2 regions of the Alteromonas sp. W12 genome follow, and region 2 is predicted to be linked to the other one. Evidence: predicted binding sites of a transcription regulator. Region 2 holds the regulator's gene; the other holds the start of a gene.
The links. Region 2 encodes FliA, which starts transcription of late flagellar genes. Its sites were predicted from a motif close to CTAAAGNTNNNNNNNNNNNNGCCGATA; they were not measured.

Region 1 (7,924 bases), 420 kb from region 2:
CGATTCTTGAGTTCGGCTGGCGAGGGTTCTTACTTCATCAGCAACAACCGCAAAGCCTCGACCTTGTTCACCAGCACGCGCTGCCTCAATAGCAGCATTCAAGGCGAGCAGGTTGGTTTGATCTGCAACACCACGGATAACGTCTAAGATGCCACCAATACTTGCGCTGTCTTGATGAAGCTTATTGATAACGTCTGCCGCTTCTTGAACGTCACGAGATAAGATCTCAATGGTGTTCTTATTCTCTAGTGAGATTTGGCGCACGTTCTCAGCCTCAGCATCCGCATGGCGAATTTGACTTAGTGTATCTTCAGCGTTTTGCACAACCAGCTGCGACGTAGAGTGCATTTCTGTGGTTGCTGTTGCTACTTGGCCAATTTGTGATTTCTGATCCTGAATTGAATGCGTCGTTTGCGCCGTCACTGCAGACGTTTGTTCTGAGGCGGCTGCCAGCTGTTCAGCACGAACGTTAATGGCTGTAATGAGCTCCTTCAGGTTTCCAATTAGCGTATTGCAGTTTCGGGCTAAAAGACCAAATTCGTCTTGCGCCGAATCGTCTAGACGGTGAGTAAGGTCACCCGATGAAGCCACCGTCAGAAGTTCATTTACACGATAAAGCGGACGAGTGATTGCGCGAACGGTCACGTAGCCAATGAATGCTGCTACTGCAATCGAGATGATAACGACCACAATAACGAACGTGTTGCCTGTCGCAATCGCGCCATTAACCTGATTTTCTACATGTGTCGCTTTCTTGTCTGCAAGGTTGAGCAGGTTTTCAAGAGCGACAACCGCTTGCGCGATATTTGAGTCTGAAGCGTTAAGCGCTTTTTCAGCATCATTTCTACGCTCTAGACGATCAACATGAAGCTGAACCACGCCATCGTTAGCTTTAATCGCATTGATTGCGTTGTTAACCAAGTCGTTAATGTCATCAAGAGTACCAGAATCATCGCGACCGCCCGCAGTTTGCATCATGTCGCTTAATTGCGTGACCACTTTCTCGACAACCAAATCAACTTCGTTGCCTAGCGTCTGCGAACGAACAAGTGTCTCTGTTTTAATGTACTCGTATGAAACCGTGAGCAAAGAAAGCAGCGAGGTCTCAAGTTGGCCGCCGATTTCTGCCGCACGTCGTAGGTTAGAGTCGCGCTGAACAGCATCTAAGTCTGAGAAATCTAGAAGGTAGGTAGATGCATCGTCTGCGTTGTCTTCGGCGTCACCCAGTCTGTCTTGAATTGTGTTGCGTATATCAAGATACATTTGGTGATTTTTGTACATCGCTTCAACATTGGTGATATATGCTTCATATGACTCACGTACAGTATTCAGCGTGCTCTTAAGTTCAGGCTCGTTATTAACGGCCTGCGCCAGTTTCTTATATTCACTCTCAAAGGTGTCTTTGGCAGAGTTAAAAGACGCTCGTTTGTCTTTTAAGCCATTTAGATTTTCTTCGATGTAGCTCTCGAAGGTAAGTCGGCCCATATTGAGAAAGCTGGCTTTAAGTGCATTGCTGCCTGCTACTGTGGGTAATGCAACGTCATTTACTTCTTCCGTTGCTGAGCCTATTGAGTTGAGGTTATAAAGTGAAACAACACTAATGACGATCAGAAGTGCGCTAATCGCTACAAATCCCCCGATTACGCGTGTGGCTACCGTTATTTTCATCGGAACTCCTGGATGAGTGTTTTTTATTTTTATCCCTAACGATATTACCCGTCTCAGCAAACAAAATATAGCGATTAAAGAAGCTAGTTTGCTCAATTACTGAGTAGATAATGAGACATTATCGTTACTATCGTAAGTAAGTGTATCGGCTACAATAACTTAATGTTTATTTTATTTAGCACTTAAGTGTAGAAAGTTTAACTGGTAATACCAGTTGGTGCGTAAAATTATACACGTAAACATGTGCGAATTGGATAATTGCGGAGCCAGTAAACTCTGGTTTTAGGCAGAAACACTCACAAGCGAAGCGGAGTTCAGGTTTAGCAAAGTCATGCTTTGCCCCCAAACATAGCCTGTATCTAAGCCGATAAATTGATGACTGTTTGTTTGGCCCGACAGAGCTGCCCAATGCCCAAATACCACTCGTTGATCGTCACTGAGCTTTTTATTCTCTACTTCAAACCATGGTTTTAACGTGCTACTGGTGCTGTGGGATACTGCGCTGGGATGAGATTTGTTATCAAAATCGAGTGTGCCATCGGTATGAACAAAACGCATGCGCGTACACGCATTCACAATAAAACGCAGTCGCTCATCACCCTTAAGTTTATCTGACCAGTTGTTGGGTTTATTACCATACATTTCTGAAAGAAAAGCAGCGTAATTGTCGGATTTTAGGATGTTGCTAACTTCGTCACTAAGTGAAACGCACTCATCGATAGACCATTTAGGATAGAGTCCAGCATGCACCATTACTGATTGCTCATCTAACTTCATTGCCAACGGGAACTGACGCAACCAGTCAATAAGTTCGGTCAAGTCTGAAGCATTAAGTAGAGGCTCTAATTTGTCGGATTTTTTTGCTTTGCGGATGCCGTTTACAACGGCAAGTAAGTGAAGGTCGTGGTTTCCTAAAACACTGCTAAACTGGCTGCCGAGAGACTTTAAAAAGCGCAATGTGCTCAAAGAATCTTCTCCTCGAGCAACTAAATCACCTACTGCGAGTAGCGTATCGTTTTCTTCGTCGAATTTTACTTTATCTAACGCGCGACGAAGACCATCGTAACAGCCTTGTATATCACCAATGACGTACGTGTTACCTTGCGACATAGAAACCTTAATGAAGAATACTTGGAATGGCTAATCGGAAAACGTCGATAGGAACGCGAAAACGCTCGCCGCTCTCTAATTCCATTACATAGTAGCCTTCCATATTCCCAACCGGTGTGTCAATGACAGCGCCACTGGTATAGTCAAAATGCTCGCCCGCTTTCATGATAGGTTGCTTGCCTACAACCCCATCACCTTCAACTTCTGATGTTTTGCCATTTGCATCGGTAATTTTCCAGTAGCGACTGAGTAATTGCACCGTATGGTCGCTATTGTTCTCAATCGTAATGTGGTACGCGAAGGCAAATTGCTTTGAATCTGACGGAAGGTGGTCGGGAAGGTGACGGGTTTTCACCCGCACCTTAATATCAAGTACATCCATAGAGAACTTACTGCTCTTGTTGGTGCTCTTTTGCCGACACAGCGTTGGCTATTGTGGCAAAATCGTTAAGTGATAATACTTCTGCGCGAGAGGTAGGATCGATACCTAGCTCACGGATCTCCTCTTCACTTAAACTGTCTTTCAGCGAGTTGCGAATGGTTTTTCGGCGCTGGTTGAACGCTTGTGCACAGACGCGCTCAAGCGTATTTACAGACTCAACGTCTACTGGCGGAGCCTGATGCGGCACTAGCTTCACTACTGCAGAATCAACCTTCGGGGGTGGCTTAAAGGCACCCGGCGGAACATTGAGTACCGGAATGACGTGGCAGTAATACTGCGCCATAACGGAAAGCCTGCCGTAATTCTTAGAACCTGGTCCTGCTGCCAAGCGGTTTACCACTTCTTTTTGAAGCATAAAATGCATATCTTCTATGCAGTGAGCATGATCAAAAAGGTGAAACATTAGTGGTGTCGAAATGTTGTAGGGCAAGTTACCAAATACGCGAAGCTTTTTGTCTTTGACTGGCATTTCTTTAGAAAGGGCGCCAAAGTCCATGGTCATTGCATCTTGTTCAATAACCGTAAGCTTATTGCCGTTAAATGGATGGTGTCTCAATCGCTTAGCAAGATCTCTGTCTAGCTCAATGACTGTGAGTGCATCTACTTCTTCACAAACAGGATCTGTTAATGCGCCTAAACCGGGTCCAATTTCTACCAGGTTTTGTTCATTTTTTGGCGCGATGGCCGCAACAATCTTGCCTATCACGTAATCATCGTGAAGGAAGTTTTGTCCGAATCGCTTTCTGGCCGTATGGCCTAAGTGTGTTTTACTCATTGTTGATGATGTGCAAGCTCGATGGCTTTTTCCAATGCTTTTCTGAAACTACCGGCGTCGGCTTCACCTGTTCCTGCTAAGTCTAATGCAGTACCGTGATCTACCGATGTACGAACGAAAGGTAACCCTAGCGTGATATTCACTGAAGCCCCAAAACCCTTATATTTTAGCACGGGTAAGCCTTGGTCGTGATACATAGCCAGCACTACGTCAGCATTTTCCAGATATTTGGGTTGAAATATGGTGTCTGCAGGTAGAGGGCCTGTGATATTTAAGCCTTCTTCTCTTAGTTCGTTAAGCGCCGGAATGATGGTATGAATTTCTTCAGTGCCAATGTGACCATCTTCACCCGCGTGAGGGTTCAAGCCACACACATAAATATGAGGTTCTTTAACGCCAAACTTCAATTTAAGGTCGGTGTTGATGATATGAATGACCTTATGAAGACGCTCTCGGGTGATAGCTTTCGCTACATACTCAAGGGGAATATGCGTGGTGGCAAGCGCTACATTAAGACCTTCAGTTGCCAGAAGCATAACCACATCAATGGTATTGGACTGATACGCAAAAAACTCAGTATGACCGCTGAATGATACCCCTGCTTTGTTGATAATGCCTTTGTGTACGGGGCCGGTAACGACGGCGTCGAAGTCGCCATTCATATTTGCCTGACACGCTTGACGCAGAGTTTCTACTACGTATAACCCGTTTTCGCTATCAAGCTCGCCTGGCGTAACGTCAACGGATTTATCTATTTGCTTTATAAACAACGAACCCGCATCTTGAATTTGCGGGTTAGTGGCATCGTAATCGATTAGCGTTAATGGCAGCCCCAAGGCGCTTGCTCGTGCTGTGAGCATTTCGCCATCGGCAAACACGACAAGCTGAGCTTGCCATGTTTCCTGGGCCAGTTTTATGATCAAATCTGGCCCGATACCTGCCGGTTCTCCCGGCGTTATTGCTATTTTAATTGGTGTACTCATGAATAACTTATTGTTACGAGTCGACAACTTCTACGTAAGCGGCATCACGCATCTCACGTAACCAGTTCTCGGTTTCCTCTGAAAATTTACGGTTGAAGATAAGCTGGTAAGCTTTATCTTCTTTGCGCTTATCGGTAGCGTCGTCAATACGACGTTCAATAAGCTGAATTAAATGCCAGCCGTGAACAGTACGCACAGGATCACTAAATTCTCCCGGCTGAAGCTGTGCAAGTGCGTCTTTAAACTCAGGCACGTAGTTATTTGGATCCGACCAGCCTAGCTCGCCACCGCGAAGTGCTGAACCAGGATCTTCTGAATGCTCTTTAGCTAGCTCTGCAAAATCAGCTTCACCATTTTTCACCTCTTCTTTGAAGCGGTTTAGCATGGCCTTAGCTTTGTCCTCACTAAGAATGATTGAAGGCTTAACAAGAATGTGGCGAGAGTTTACTTCTTCTACCGTGACTTTCTCAATACCGCGCGTATCTAGTACTTTTAGGATATGAAAGCCTGCACCGCTTCGAATAGGACCAACAAGAGCATCTTTGTCTTTGTTCTGGATAGCTTCAGCAAAAAGCGTCGGCATGGCGTTAATGTTAAGCCAGCCCATGTCACCGCCTTCGAGCGCTTCGTTACCTGATGATGACGCAATGGCGATTTTAGCAAAATCAGAGCCTGACTCTAATAGTGAAATGACTTTGTCAGCACGTTCACGCGCCGATTGAATATCTTCATCTGTAGGCTCTGGCGGGAAACCAATAAGAATGTGACCTAAGCGGTATTCAGCTTGCTCAGCACCTTGTTGCTCCATTAGGTCAATCAAGGTGTCGATTTCTTGAGGTGTAATATAGACACGGCGACGTACGTTAGCGCGGCGAACTTCACCCATGATAACTTCTTCGCGGATGTCTTCGCGGTAATCATCGTATGCAATACCTTCTGCTGCCAACTGAGTACGTAGCTCTTCAATTGTTGCATTTTGATTCGCTGCAATATTACTAATGGTTTGCTCTAGCTGTGGGTCGCTGATACGAATACCCATACGCTCTGCCATTTGTAGTTGAAGACTTTTTGAGATTAAGCGCTCAATAGCCTGTGTACGAAGCGCACGATCTGACGGTAGTTGTTGATTATTCGCTTCTGCGTTGCGTTTAACGTCTTGTATTAGCGCATCGATTTCACTTTCAAGTATTACGCCTTGGTCAACAATTACAGCCACGCGGTCAAGCATGACCTCTTGCGCAACACTGTTAAACGAGAGTAGGGCACCTAACATCAATGCACGGATAATGAACTTCATACACACTCTTTTATTATTGGTTGATTGCATTTAAGCGCTGTAAAGCGCTCAACTGCGGGTTAATTTAAACTATAAGGCTGACGATAGCCAAACATACCGTCTTGAAGCATGCTTCTTTGGGTACCAGATGACCCGATGCCTTTGAAAATAAATTGTAACGATATTCCAGAATCAAAATCGTCTGTTGTCTGCTCGCCGCTAGCATTGTAACGGTTGTTCAGGCTGCGCTGCGCAACTAATCGCACCGCCCAACAGCATGATTCATACTGGATACCTGCATAGGTTTCTACACTTCTATTGCGTTCAAGATCTCGGTAAGTACGGCCAACCCACTGCCAATTTTCAGAAATAGGCCAGCTTGCCGAAATACCAATTTGATCTATGGTTTCACCACTGAGATCGCGAACATAGCGATGACTTAATTGAATAAAGCGCGAATCATCTTTGCGGTATTCAATACCTACACTGCTTAAGTCAACTTTGTCTGTGTCAGTGGTCACTTGCACATCAGAATGGAAGAACCAGTTTTTATTAAAGCGCCAATCCACTTCAGCGGCGAGTGCTGAACGATCTTGATTCTTGGTTGCCGCAATGACTTTGTTATCTTCAAGGTAGAATATCTGACCCACACTAAGAACAAATTGTTCCCGATTGTTTTTATCCAACATGCGTGTGGTCGCGCCAAGGGTGATTTGGTTGTTATCGCTGATTCTATCAAGGCCAGTAAATTCCTGACCTCTAAACAATCCTTCAACGTCGGTTAACAGCGGCGTTGAGTCATAGAATCCAATCGCAGTTTGGTCTTCATACGATGTATAAAGATATTGAATCTTTGGCTCTAAAGTCATCGACATATCGTCGCTGAACCACGATGTATCCCTTTCAAAATATAACGCGCCATAAAGGCGAGCTTGTCCTAATGTGCGTTCGACATCTTCTTTTAAGTCAGTTCCTTCAACATTGTCTTGTTGATAAACCGTTTGAAAAAGCGTGGTTTCTGCGACAAGTTCACCCCATGCTGCGCGAAGCGGCACCGCTAAAGTAGGTGCAACGTGAAAACGAGTAGCCGTTGGAGCGGTATCGAGAGTATTGTCAAAGTGTGCGACTTCTGAGTCTAGGTTGAACTCTAGATATTCACCTAACGCTTTGTTGTAGTTGATTTTGATCTCAGGTACGGCGCGATAGCTATCTGCAGTATTACCCAGTACTTCAAAATCTTTTATCTGCATATTTACGGATAAATTTTGCGAGTAGTAACTTAATCCAACGCTACGATATAGGTGGGTGTCAGCGCGACTGTAATAATCTGAACCAAGGTCAACTAAATAGTTGTCGTCACTTAATCCGTTGAAATCAACGTTTAGTAACCAGTTGTCAGCTATAAGCCCTTGATGCTCCAAGCGATAAAAATATCGGTCAGGGTTCCCACTAATATCTGAGTCGCTCGGCAAGTACTCCACGTACGCTTTGCCTTGGCTACGCTCCGTTAGATAACGGAACTCAGTATTCAGCTGAAGACCGCGAAGGGTCATCAATCGCGGTGAGATGGTCATGTCATAGTTGGGGGCAATATTCCAGTAAAAAGGCTGCGTATAGTCGACGCCCGTTCTGCTTGAACTGGTTAACTCTGGAAACAATAAGCCCGTTTG
Region 2 (7,924 bases):
TTGAAGGATTAGTACCAGACATTCTTCCGCTAAGCACCGTCGTGAAAGTACTGCAAACCTTATTGTTTGAAGGCGTGCCTATTCGCGATATGCGTACAATCGTTCAAACACTCAGTGAGTACGGCACGCGCAGCCAAGACCCCGATGTTTTAGTGTCTGCAGTGCGTATTGCCCTTAAACGTTTAATTGTCCAAGAAATTACTCAAGGTGCAAAAGAGATACCTGTCATAACCTTGGCGCCAGAGTTGGAACAGATGTTGCACCAGTCACTTCAAGCAGGTGGCGAAGATGGCGCTGGCATAGAACCAGGTCTGGCAGACAAGCTGCAAAAATCATTGCAGCAAGCCAGTCAGCAGCAAGAGTTAGAAGGAGAGCCTGCAGTACTCCTTACCTCAGGCATGCTACGACCCGTTCTGTCTCGCTTCTTAAAATATTCGGTTGTTGGGCTTCATGTTCTGTCTTACCAAGAAGTGCCTGACGACAAACAAATAAAAATAGTCAGTTCGGTCGGTCAATAATCTGACACTGGGTGATTGGAGAGGTTGCAATGAAAATTAGACGTTTCTTCGGCAAAGATATGCGTGAGGCGTTAAGCCAAGTTAAAGCTGAATTGGGCAGTGACGCTGTGATCATGTCAAATCGCAAAGTCGCTGACGGTATTGAGCTTGTCGCAGCCTACGACAAAGAACCTGAAGCGAAGTTGTTTACGCCGAAAGCGTCTCCACAAGCCGCTGCAAAAACACCTGGTCAAAAGGCAGTGCCTAGCTTGAGCGAAATCATTGGTGACGACGGTCCTGATAGCCTTAAAGCACTGCTAGAAAAGCAGCACGGTGGAAATAATGGCGTAGCGAGTCCCGCGCAACCTAACCAACCAATGACAGCAAATGCTAAGCACGCCAATGAAATTGCTTCGCACTTAGACTTCTCAGAAGCCTTTATTGACGACGTAGAAGCCCAGCAGTCTTCTCATGAACCAGTTCGTCAGAACGCTTTCCCAGAGCATCAAGCGTCGAGTATGGATGATACCGCTGTGACGCAGTCAGCGGAGCTTGCGCAAATCAAGGAAGAGCTAGCGTCTCTTCGCGATGTATTGCAATATCAAGTGGCCGACTTGATGGAAGCTAAAAACAAACGTCAAAAACCTGTTCATCAATATCTAATCACCCGTTTAACCGATATGGGGTTAAGCAACGCGTTAGCGAAACAGCTTATTAGCTATACGCCGTCACATTACAACGAACGAGATGCATGGGTATATCTTCTTAACCTATTGGCTAATCGCATAAATGTGACAGGAAACGATATACTTAGCGCACAAGGTGCTGTTGCATTAGTAGGACCAACAGGTACCGGTAAAACAACTACCGTTGCGAAACTTGCTGCCCGCTATGCGCAAAAATACGGTGCAGAGTCGGTTGCGATGATTACCATCGATACGTATAGAATTGCCGCCTATGAGCAGCTAGCGACATACGGAAAGATTATTGGCTGCACGGTGAGAAAAGCGCAGACTAGTGAAGAACTTGCGGATTTATTATTCCAACTTCGTCATAAGCGACTAGTATTGATTGATACGGCTGGATTTAGTCAAAGAGACAGTCGATTAATTAAACAAATTAAGCAGTTTGATAACGGACAAATGCCAAATGTTAAAAAATATTTGGTAGCGCAAGCAAATACGCAATATCCTGCTTTGCAGAGAATCATTCAAGCGTATGATGATATTGAACTAAGTGGCTGTATTTTCACAAAGTTAGATGAGTGCTACTCTTTAGGAGAGGTGCTTAGTGCAGCGGTTGAATACCAATTACCGGTTAGTTATGTCACCGATGGTCAAAAAGTACCTGAAGACATTAAGATTGCAGAAGCGAAATCTTTGGTTTCCGCTGCTGCAAAGCTTTATAAAAAGTACGGTTTGAATCATACTAGTGGTAACAACGCAATTAAAACAGCATAAGCAGTATGATTGACGACCAAGCGAGTAGCTTAAGAAAAATGAAGCAATCACGGTTAATCAAAGTAATCGCCGTCACCGGTGGCAAAGGTGGCGTAGGTAAAACAAACATTACATTGAACACCGCTATCGCCATGGCGAAGCAAGGTAAACGTGTAATGGTTCTCGATGCGGACCTCGGTCTTGCTAACGTAGACGTTATGTTAGGTTTGCGTGTTGAGAAAAACTTATCCCACGTGCTTTCCGGCGAATGTACACTTGATGAAGTACTAGTGACCGGTCCGCACGGAATAAAGATTGCCCCTGCCACATCAGGCACGCAGTCGATGGCAGAATTGTCGCCAACGCAACACGCTGGCCTAATTCGTGCCTTTAGTGAGCTGCGCTCGCAGATTGACGTGCTTATCGTTGATACAGCGGCAGGTATTTCAGACATGGTGTTGAGCTTTTCAAAAGCCTCACAAGACATCATGGTCGTTGTGTGTGACGAGCCTACCTCATTGACAGATGCGTATGCATTGATAAAAATTCTGAATAGAGAGCACGGTGTTTTCCGCTTCAAAGTTGTGGCTAATATGGTGCGCGACGTGCGAGAAGGCCAAGAGTTATTTAGTAAATTAAGCAAAGTGACAGGGCGTTTTTTAGATGTTGCACTAGAATTAGTGGCGACAGTACCGTTTGACGAGAACATTCGTAAAGCAGTGCGTAAACAAACAGCCATTGTCGATGCTTACCCAGGTTCACCTGCAGCCGTTGCAATAACACAGTTGGCGAGTAAAGCCTTAACATGGCCTATTCCAGCGCAGCCAGGTGGCCATTTAGAGTTCTTTATTGAACAGTTAGTTGCAGAAAAAGCCGTAGGAAGTCAGCGTTGAACAGCAAGGCAGCCGCTTATCAACAACAAACCGATAAAGCGCAGTTAGTCGAAAGACATGCGCCATTGGTTAAGCGTATAGCGCATCACTTGATAGCGCGATTGCCGGCTAGTGTTCTCGTAGACGATTTAATTCAATCAGGCATGATTGGATTATTAGAAGCCGCACGAAACTTTGATGGTTCAAAAGGAGCCAGCTTTGAAACGTTTGCCGGTATTCGCATTCGCGGTGCTATGCTAGATGAAATTCGCAAAGGGGATTGGACACCGCGTTCAGTCCACCGAAATGGCCGAGCGATCACTGAAGCAATTTCGCAAGTAGAAAGCGAAACAGGCCGCGATGCTAGAGATTCTGATATTGCTGATAAGCTTAATGTAAGCTTGCAGGACTATCACCAAATGCTTAATGAAGTAAATGCCGGAAAGCTGGTAGGTATTGAAGATTTAGGTGTGTCAGAAGATGTTATTTCGACAGAGCAAAATCGAGGTAGCGACGCACCACTGGAAGATTTGATGCAAGGCGCTTTCCAAAAAGCGCTTGCCCATGCAATTACGACATTACCTGAAAGAGAAGCGATTGTACTTTCGCTGTATTATGATGAAGAGCTGAACCTAAGAGAAATTGGTGAGGTTCTTGATGTAAGTGAATCGAGAGTCAGTCAAATTCACAGTCAGGCCATGTTAAAACTCAAATCACGAATGAAGTCGTGGCAAGCTGACGAAGAATAGAAATTAATAACAATTAACCCCTCACTGGAGGCTATTTTGGACAAAAGCATGAAAATTCTCGTGGTCGATGATTTTTCTACCATGAGACGTATCATCAAAAACCTACTTAAAGATTTGGGTTTTTCCAACATCCAGGAAGCGGATGACGGAAGTACTGCATTGCCTATGTTGCAGCAAGGTGATTTCGATTTCGTAGTTACCGATTGGAACATGCCTGGAATGCAGGGTATTGACTTGCTTCGCGCGATTAGAGCCGATGACAAGCTCAAGCACCTACCAGTACTTATGGTTACTGCTGAAGCGAAGAAAGAGCAAATTGTTGCCGCCGCGCAAGCAGGTGTTAATGGCTACGTTGTTAAGCCGTTCACTGCAGCAACACTTAAAGAAAAATTAGATAAAATATTCGAACGTTTAGGTTGATCCAGACGCTCACCAGAGAAATGAGGTTTACTGGATGTCAACGAATGTAAACGTTCCAATTTCGTTGGAAGAAGCAAAACAGCTTGTCACCTACCTTGAAGAGGGTGACAACGCTTCAGCCAATGCCCTATTAGAAGCGGCCTCAATGAAAGAAAACGTTGAGTTATTTGCCGAAGTAGGGAAACTGACGCGTCAGCTTCATGACGCGCTGAATAATTTCCAAATAGACGACCGCATTAAAAATCTCGCGACCGATGATATTCCCGATGCACAATCCCGCCTAACCTACGTAATTGAAGAAACTGAAAAAGCTGCTAATACTACTATGGATGCCGTTGAAGCGAGTATGCCTATAGCTGAAATGCTGTCGGCGCGCATTGAAAAGGTTATGCCTGAGTGGAAGAAGCTGATGAATCGCCAGATAGAGTTGGGTGAATTCAAGGCTTTATGCGCAGACTTAGACGAATTGTTGGAAGAAGGTTCGGCACAGTCAGCTAAACTTACACAGTTACTTACAGAAGTATTGATGGCTCAAGGTTATCAAGACTTAACTGGTCAGGTTATTCGCCGCGTTATCGACTTGGTTAAAGAAGTGGAAGACAGCTTAGTTAACATGCTTACCATGTTTGGTGAACGCGACGGTGCAGAACAAACTAAACCATCCAGCGTTAAGGCCGATAAGGTTGATGGTGTAGAGGCAGAAGGCCCTATCATTGATGCCGATAAGCGCGACGACGTCGTGTCAGGCCAAGATGATGTAGATGATCTTCTGTCTAGCTTAGGTTTTTAGGGGAGCGGGCGCATGTCGTTTGATGTTGACGAGGATATATTACAGGACTTTCTAGTTGAGGCTGGAGAGATACTTGAACAATTACAAGAACAGCTCGTTGATCTTGAGAACAATCCTGAAGATGCGGATTTGCTGAATGCAATTTTCCGTGGTTATCACACAGTTAAAGGGGGAGCAGGGTTCCTGTCTCTTACCGAGTTAGTAGAAATTTGTCACGGAGCGGAAAACGTCTTTGACGTAATGCGTAACGGTCAACGAACACTAACCCCTGAACTGATGGATATTATTCTGCAAGCCACAGATGTGGTGGTTGAAATGTTTGAACGAGTGAAAGCTCGGGATCCATTAGAGCCAGCAGATGCACACCTAGTAGACTTATTACACAAACTAAGTCGCCCGGAATCTCCAGATGAGAATATTTTTGGTGAACAAAGCGCGCCGGCGTCAGAACCTGAGCCCGCGATTGAAGAGCCAGAATTAGTTGTTGAAGAGCCTACTGCACAGGCACCAAGTTCTGGTGATAGCGGCGGTATTGACGAAATCACTGAAGATGAGTTTGAAGCGCTGCTTGATGAGCTTCATGGCTCTGGGGCACCAGGACAGTCCTCAGCGGCTAAAAGCGAACCTGCAAAGGCTGCTGCACCAGCTGCCGCTAGTGATAACGACGATATTACCGACGAAGAATTTGAAGCGTTGCTCGATGATTTACACGGCAAAGGCAAGTTTGGTGGTGAAGAAGCTGCGCCAACGGCAAATACACCAGCTCCAGCACCAGTTACGCCGAGTGCAGCTGGTGATGAAGAAATCACCGATGACGAATTTGAAGCACTGCTTGACCAACTGCATGGCTCAGGGCAAGGGCCTACCAAGCAAGGAGCCGTTTCAAAGGCGCCAGAGCCTCCTGTAGATAAGGCAGCAACAGAAGCGGTTCAAAAAGCGAAACAAGCAGCGCCAGCTGCGCCAAAAGCGACGCCTGCTCCTAGCGCCGCAGCGCCAGCTAAAGCAAGCGCACCTGCTGCACCAAAAGCAGCGCCTAAAAAAGATGAGAAGAAGGCGGCACCAGCTGCGCCTCCTGCTGAGACTACAGTACGTGTAGATACCAAGCGCCTTGACCAAATTATGAACATGGTGGGTGAACTCGTACTAGTGAGAAACAGACTAATAAGCTTGGGTATCAACAGTAACGACGAAAGCATGTCCAAAGCCATTGCCAACTTAGATGTGGTAACGGGCGACTTGCAAGGTGCGGTAATGAAAACCCGCATGCAACCTATCAAGAAGGTGTTTGGTCGTTTCCCTCGCGTTGTTCGAGACCTCGCTAGAAGCTTGAAAAAAGAAATAACCCTTGAGCTTGTGGGTGAGGAAACTGATTTAGACAAAAACCTGGTTGAAGCACTGGCCGATCCACTTGTGCATTTGGTGAGAAACTCCGTCGACCATGGTATTGAAATGCCTGATGATCGTGCTGCAGCGGGTAAACCGCGCATGGGTACGGTTCAGCTATCGGCATCTCAAGAAGGCGATCATATTCTTCTAACCATCGAAGATGATGGTAAAGGAATGGATCCTGAAAAGCTTAAAGAAATTGCCATTAGTCGCGGTGTACTAGACGCAGACGCAGCTGCACGTATGTCGGATGTTGAAGCGTTTAACTTGATATTCGCGCCAGGGTTCTCAACCAAAACAGAAATTAGTGATATTTCTGGTCGCGGTGTGGGCATGGACGTGGTTAAGACCAAAATTAACCAACTCAACGGCACCGTGAACATTGATTCACAGCTAGGAAAAGGCACGCGACTGGATATCAAAGTTCCGCTAACGCTAGCCATTCTTCCGACGCTAATGATTGTTGTAGGCAAACAAACCTTTGCGTTACCATTGGGTGCGGTGAACGAAATAATAAATATGGACATCAAAAAGACCAACACGGTCGATGGCCAGCTAACAATGATAGTTCGTTCAAAAGCAATTCCGTTGTTCTTCCTTGGTGAATGGTTGATTCGAGGTCCCAAAAACATCGATAGAGAAAAGGGACACGTTGTTGTAGTGCAAATTGGTACACAACAAGTAGGATTCGTAGTAGACGCGCTAATAGGCCAAGAAGAAGTGGTTATTAAACCGCTTGATGCATTATTGCAAGGCACGCCTGGTATGGCGGGAGCCACGATTACATCAGACGGTGGAATTGCACTAATTTTAGATATTCCGAGCCTGCTTAAACGGTATGCGCGTAAACCCATCAAGTAAGGCGATGAATTAACAGGAATAATAATCCATGGTCTTTAAAGTCCTTGTCGTGGACGACTCGACTTTTTATCGTCGTCGAGTAAAAGAAATACTCGATGGCGATAGGGAACTTGAAGTTGTTGGGGAAGCGAGAAATGGGCGCGATGCACTTGAAAAAGCAGAAGCGCTTAAGCCGGATGTGATAACGATGGATGTTGAAATGCCTGTCATGGACGGCATTTCAGCTGTAAAGGCCATAATGGACAAACGGCCTACACCTATTCTTATGTTTTCTTCGCTTACGCACCATGGTGCGCAAGCGACATTAGATGCGTTAGAAGCGGGCGCGCTCGATTTCTTACCGAAGAAATTTGAAGATATCGCGCAGGACAGAAAAGACGCATCGCGCTTGTTGTGTACAAAAGTACGCTTAATAGCGCGTCGTGGTATTGGTCTTAAGCGTCCGTCGTTTCGCTCTACAGAGGCAAGAAAGCTTCCTGATAATGCGCCAAAGCAGGCGTTCTTTAAAACATCAGGGTTGCTATCAGGGCATAAAGACGCAGCCAAACAGCCAACCGTTTCGTCTGTAAGAGCGACGGGAAAGCACTACAAGTGTTTGGCAATTGGGGCTTCTACAGGCGGGCCTGTGGCGCTTCAAAAGGTGCTGTCTCCTTTACCTGCAGAGTTTCCATACCCCATTTTGCTTGTACAACACATGCCTGGAACATTTACTACGGCATTTGCACAGCGTTTAGACACAAACTGTAAGATTAGAGTAAAAGAAGCCGAGCACGGCGACATTTTAAAACCAGGTCATGCGTATCTTGCTCCCGGTGGGAAGCAAATGTTGCTAGAAACCATAGGTGCGAATAAACGCATTGCCATTGTTGATGCAAGTGCGAGTGACAAGGTGAATTATAAGCCCAGTGTT

Region 1: AWH61_RS00845 (HAMP domain-containing methyl-accepting chemotaxis protein) is a predicted target of FliA. The motif match lies at 1,812-1,838, and genes of this name have one in related genera.

Annotation. Positions count from the first base shown of each region.
Region 1 is NZ_LQXH01000001.1:206,716-214,639, forward strand. Features, by position in the region: gene AWH61_RS00845 (HAMP domain-containing methyl-accepting chemotaxis protein) at 1-1,668, opposite strand, end outside; gene AWH61_RS00850 (symmetrical bis(5'-nucleosyl)-tetraphosphatase) at 1,951-2,778, opposite strand; gene apaG (Co2+/Mg2+ efflux facilitator ApaG/CorD) at 2,786-3,160, opposite strand; gene rsmA (16S rRNA (adenine(1518)-N(6)/adenine(1519)-N(6))-dimethyltransferase RsmA) at 3,168-3,995, opposite strand; gene pdxA (4-hydroxythreonine-4-phosphate dehydrogenase PdxA) at 3,992-4,978, opposite strand; gene surA (peptidylprolyl isomerase SurA) at 4,992-6,305, opposite strand; gene lptD (LPS assembly protein LptD) at 6,335-7,924, opposite strand, start outside.
Region 2 is NZ_LQXH01000001.1:628,051-635,974, forward strand. Features, by position in the region: gene flhA (flagellar biosynthesis protein FlhA) at 1-518, shown strand, start outside; gene flhF (flagellar biosynthesis GTPase FlhF) at 548-1,957, shown strand; gene AWH61_RS02555 (MinD/ParA family protein) at 1,963-2,829, shown strand; gene AWH61_RS02560 (RNA polymerase sigma factor FliA) at 2,826-3,557, shown strand; gene cheY (chemotaxis response regulator CheY) at 3,594-3,977, shown strand; gene AWH61_RS02570 (protein phosphatase CheZ) at 4,012-4,767, shown strand; gene AWH61_RS02575 (chemotaxis protein CheA) at 4,780-7,014, shown strand; gene AWH61_RS02580 (protein-glutamate methylesterase/protein-glutamine glutaminase) at 7,043-7,924, shown strand, end outside.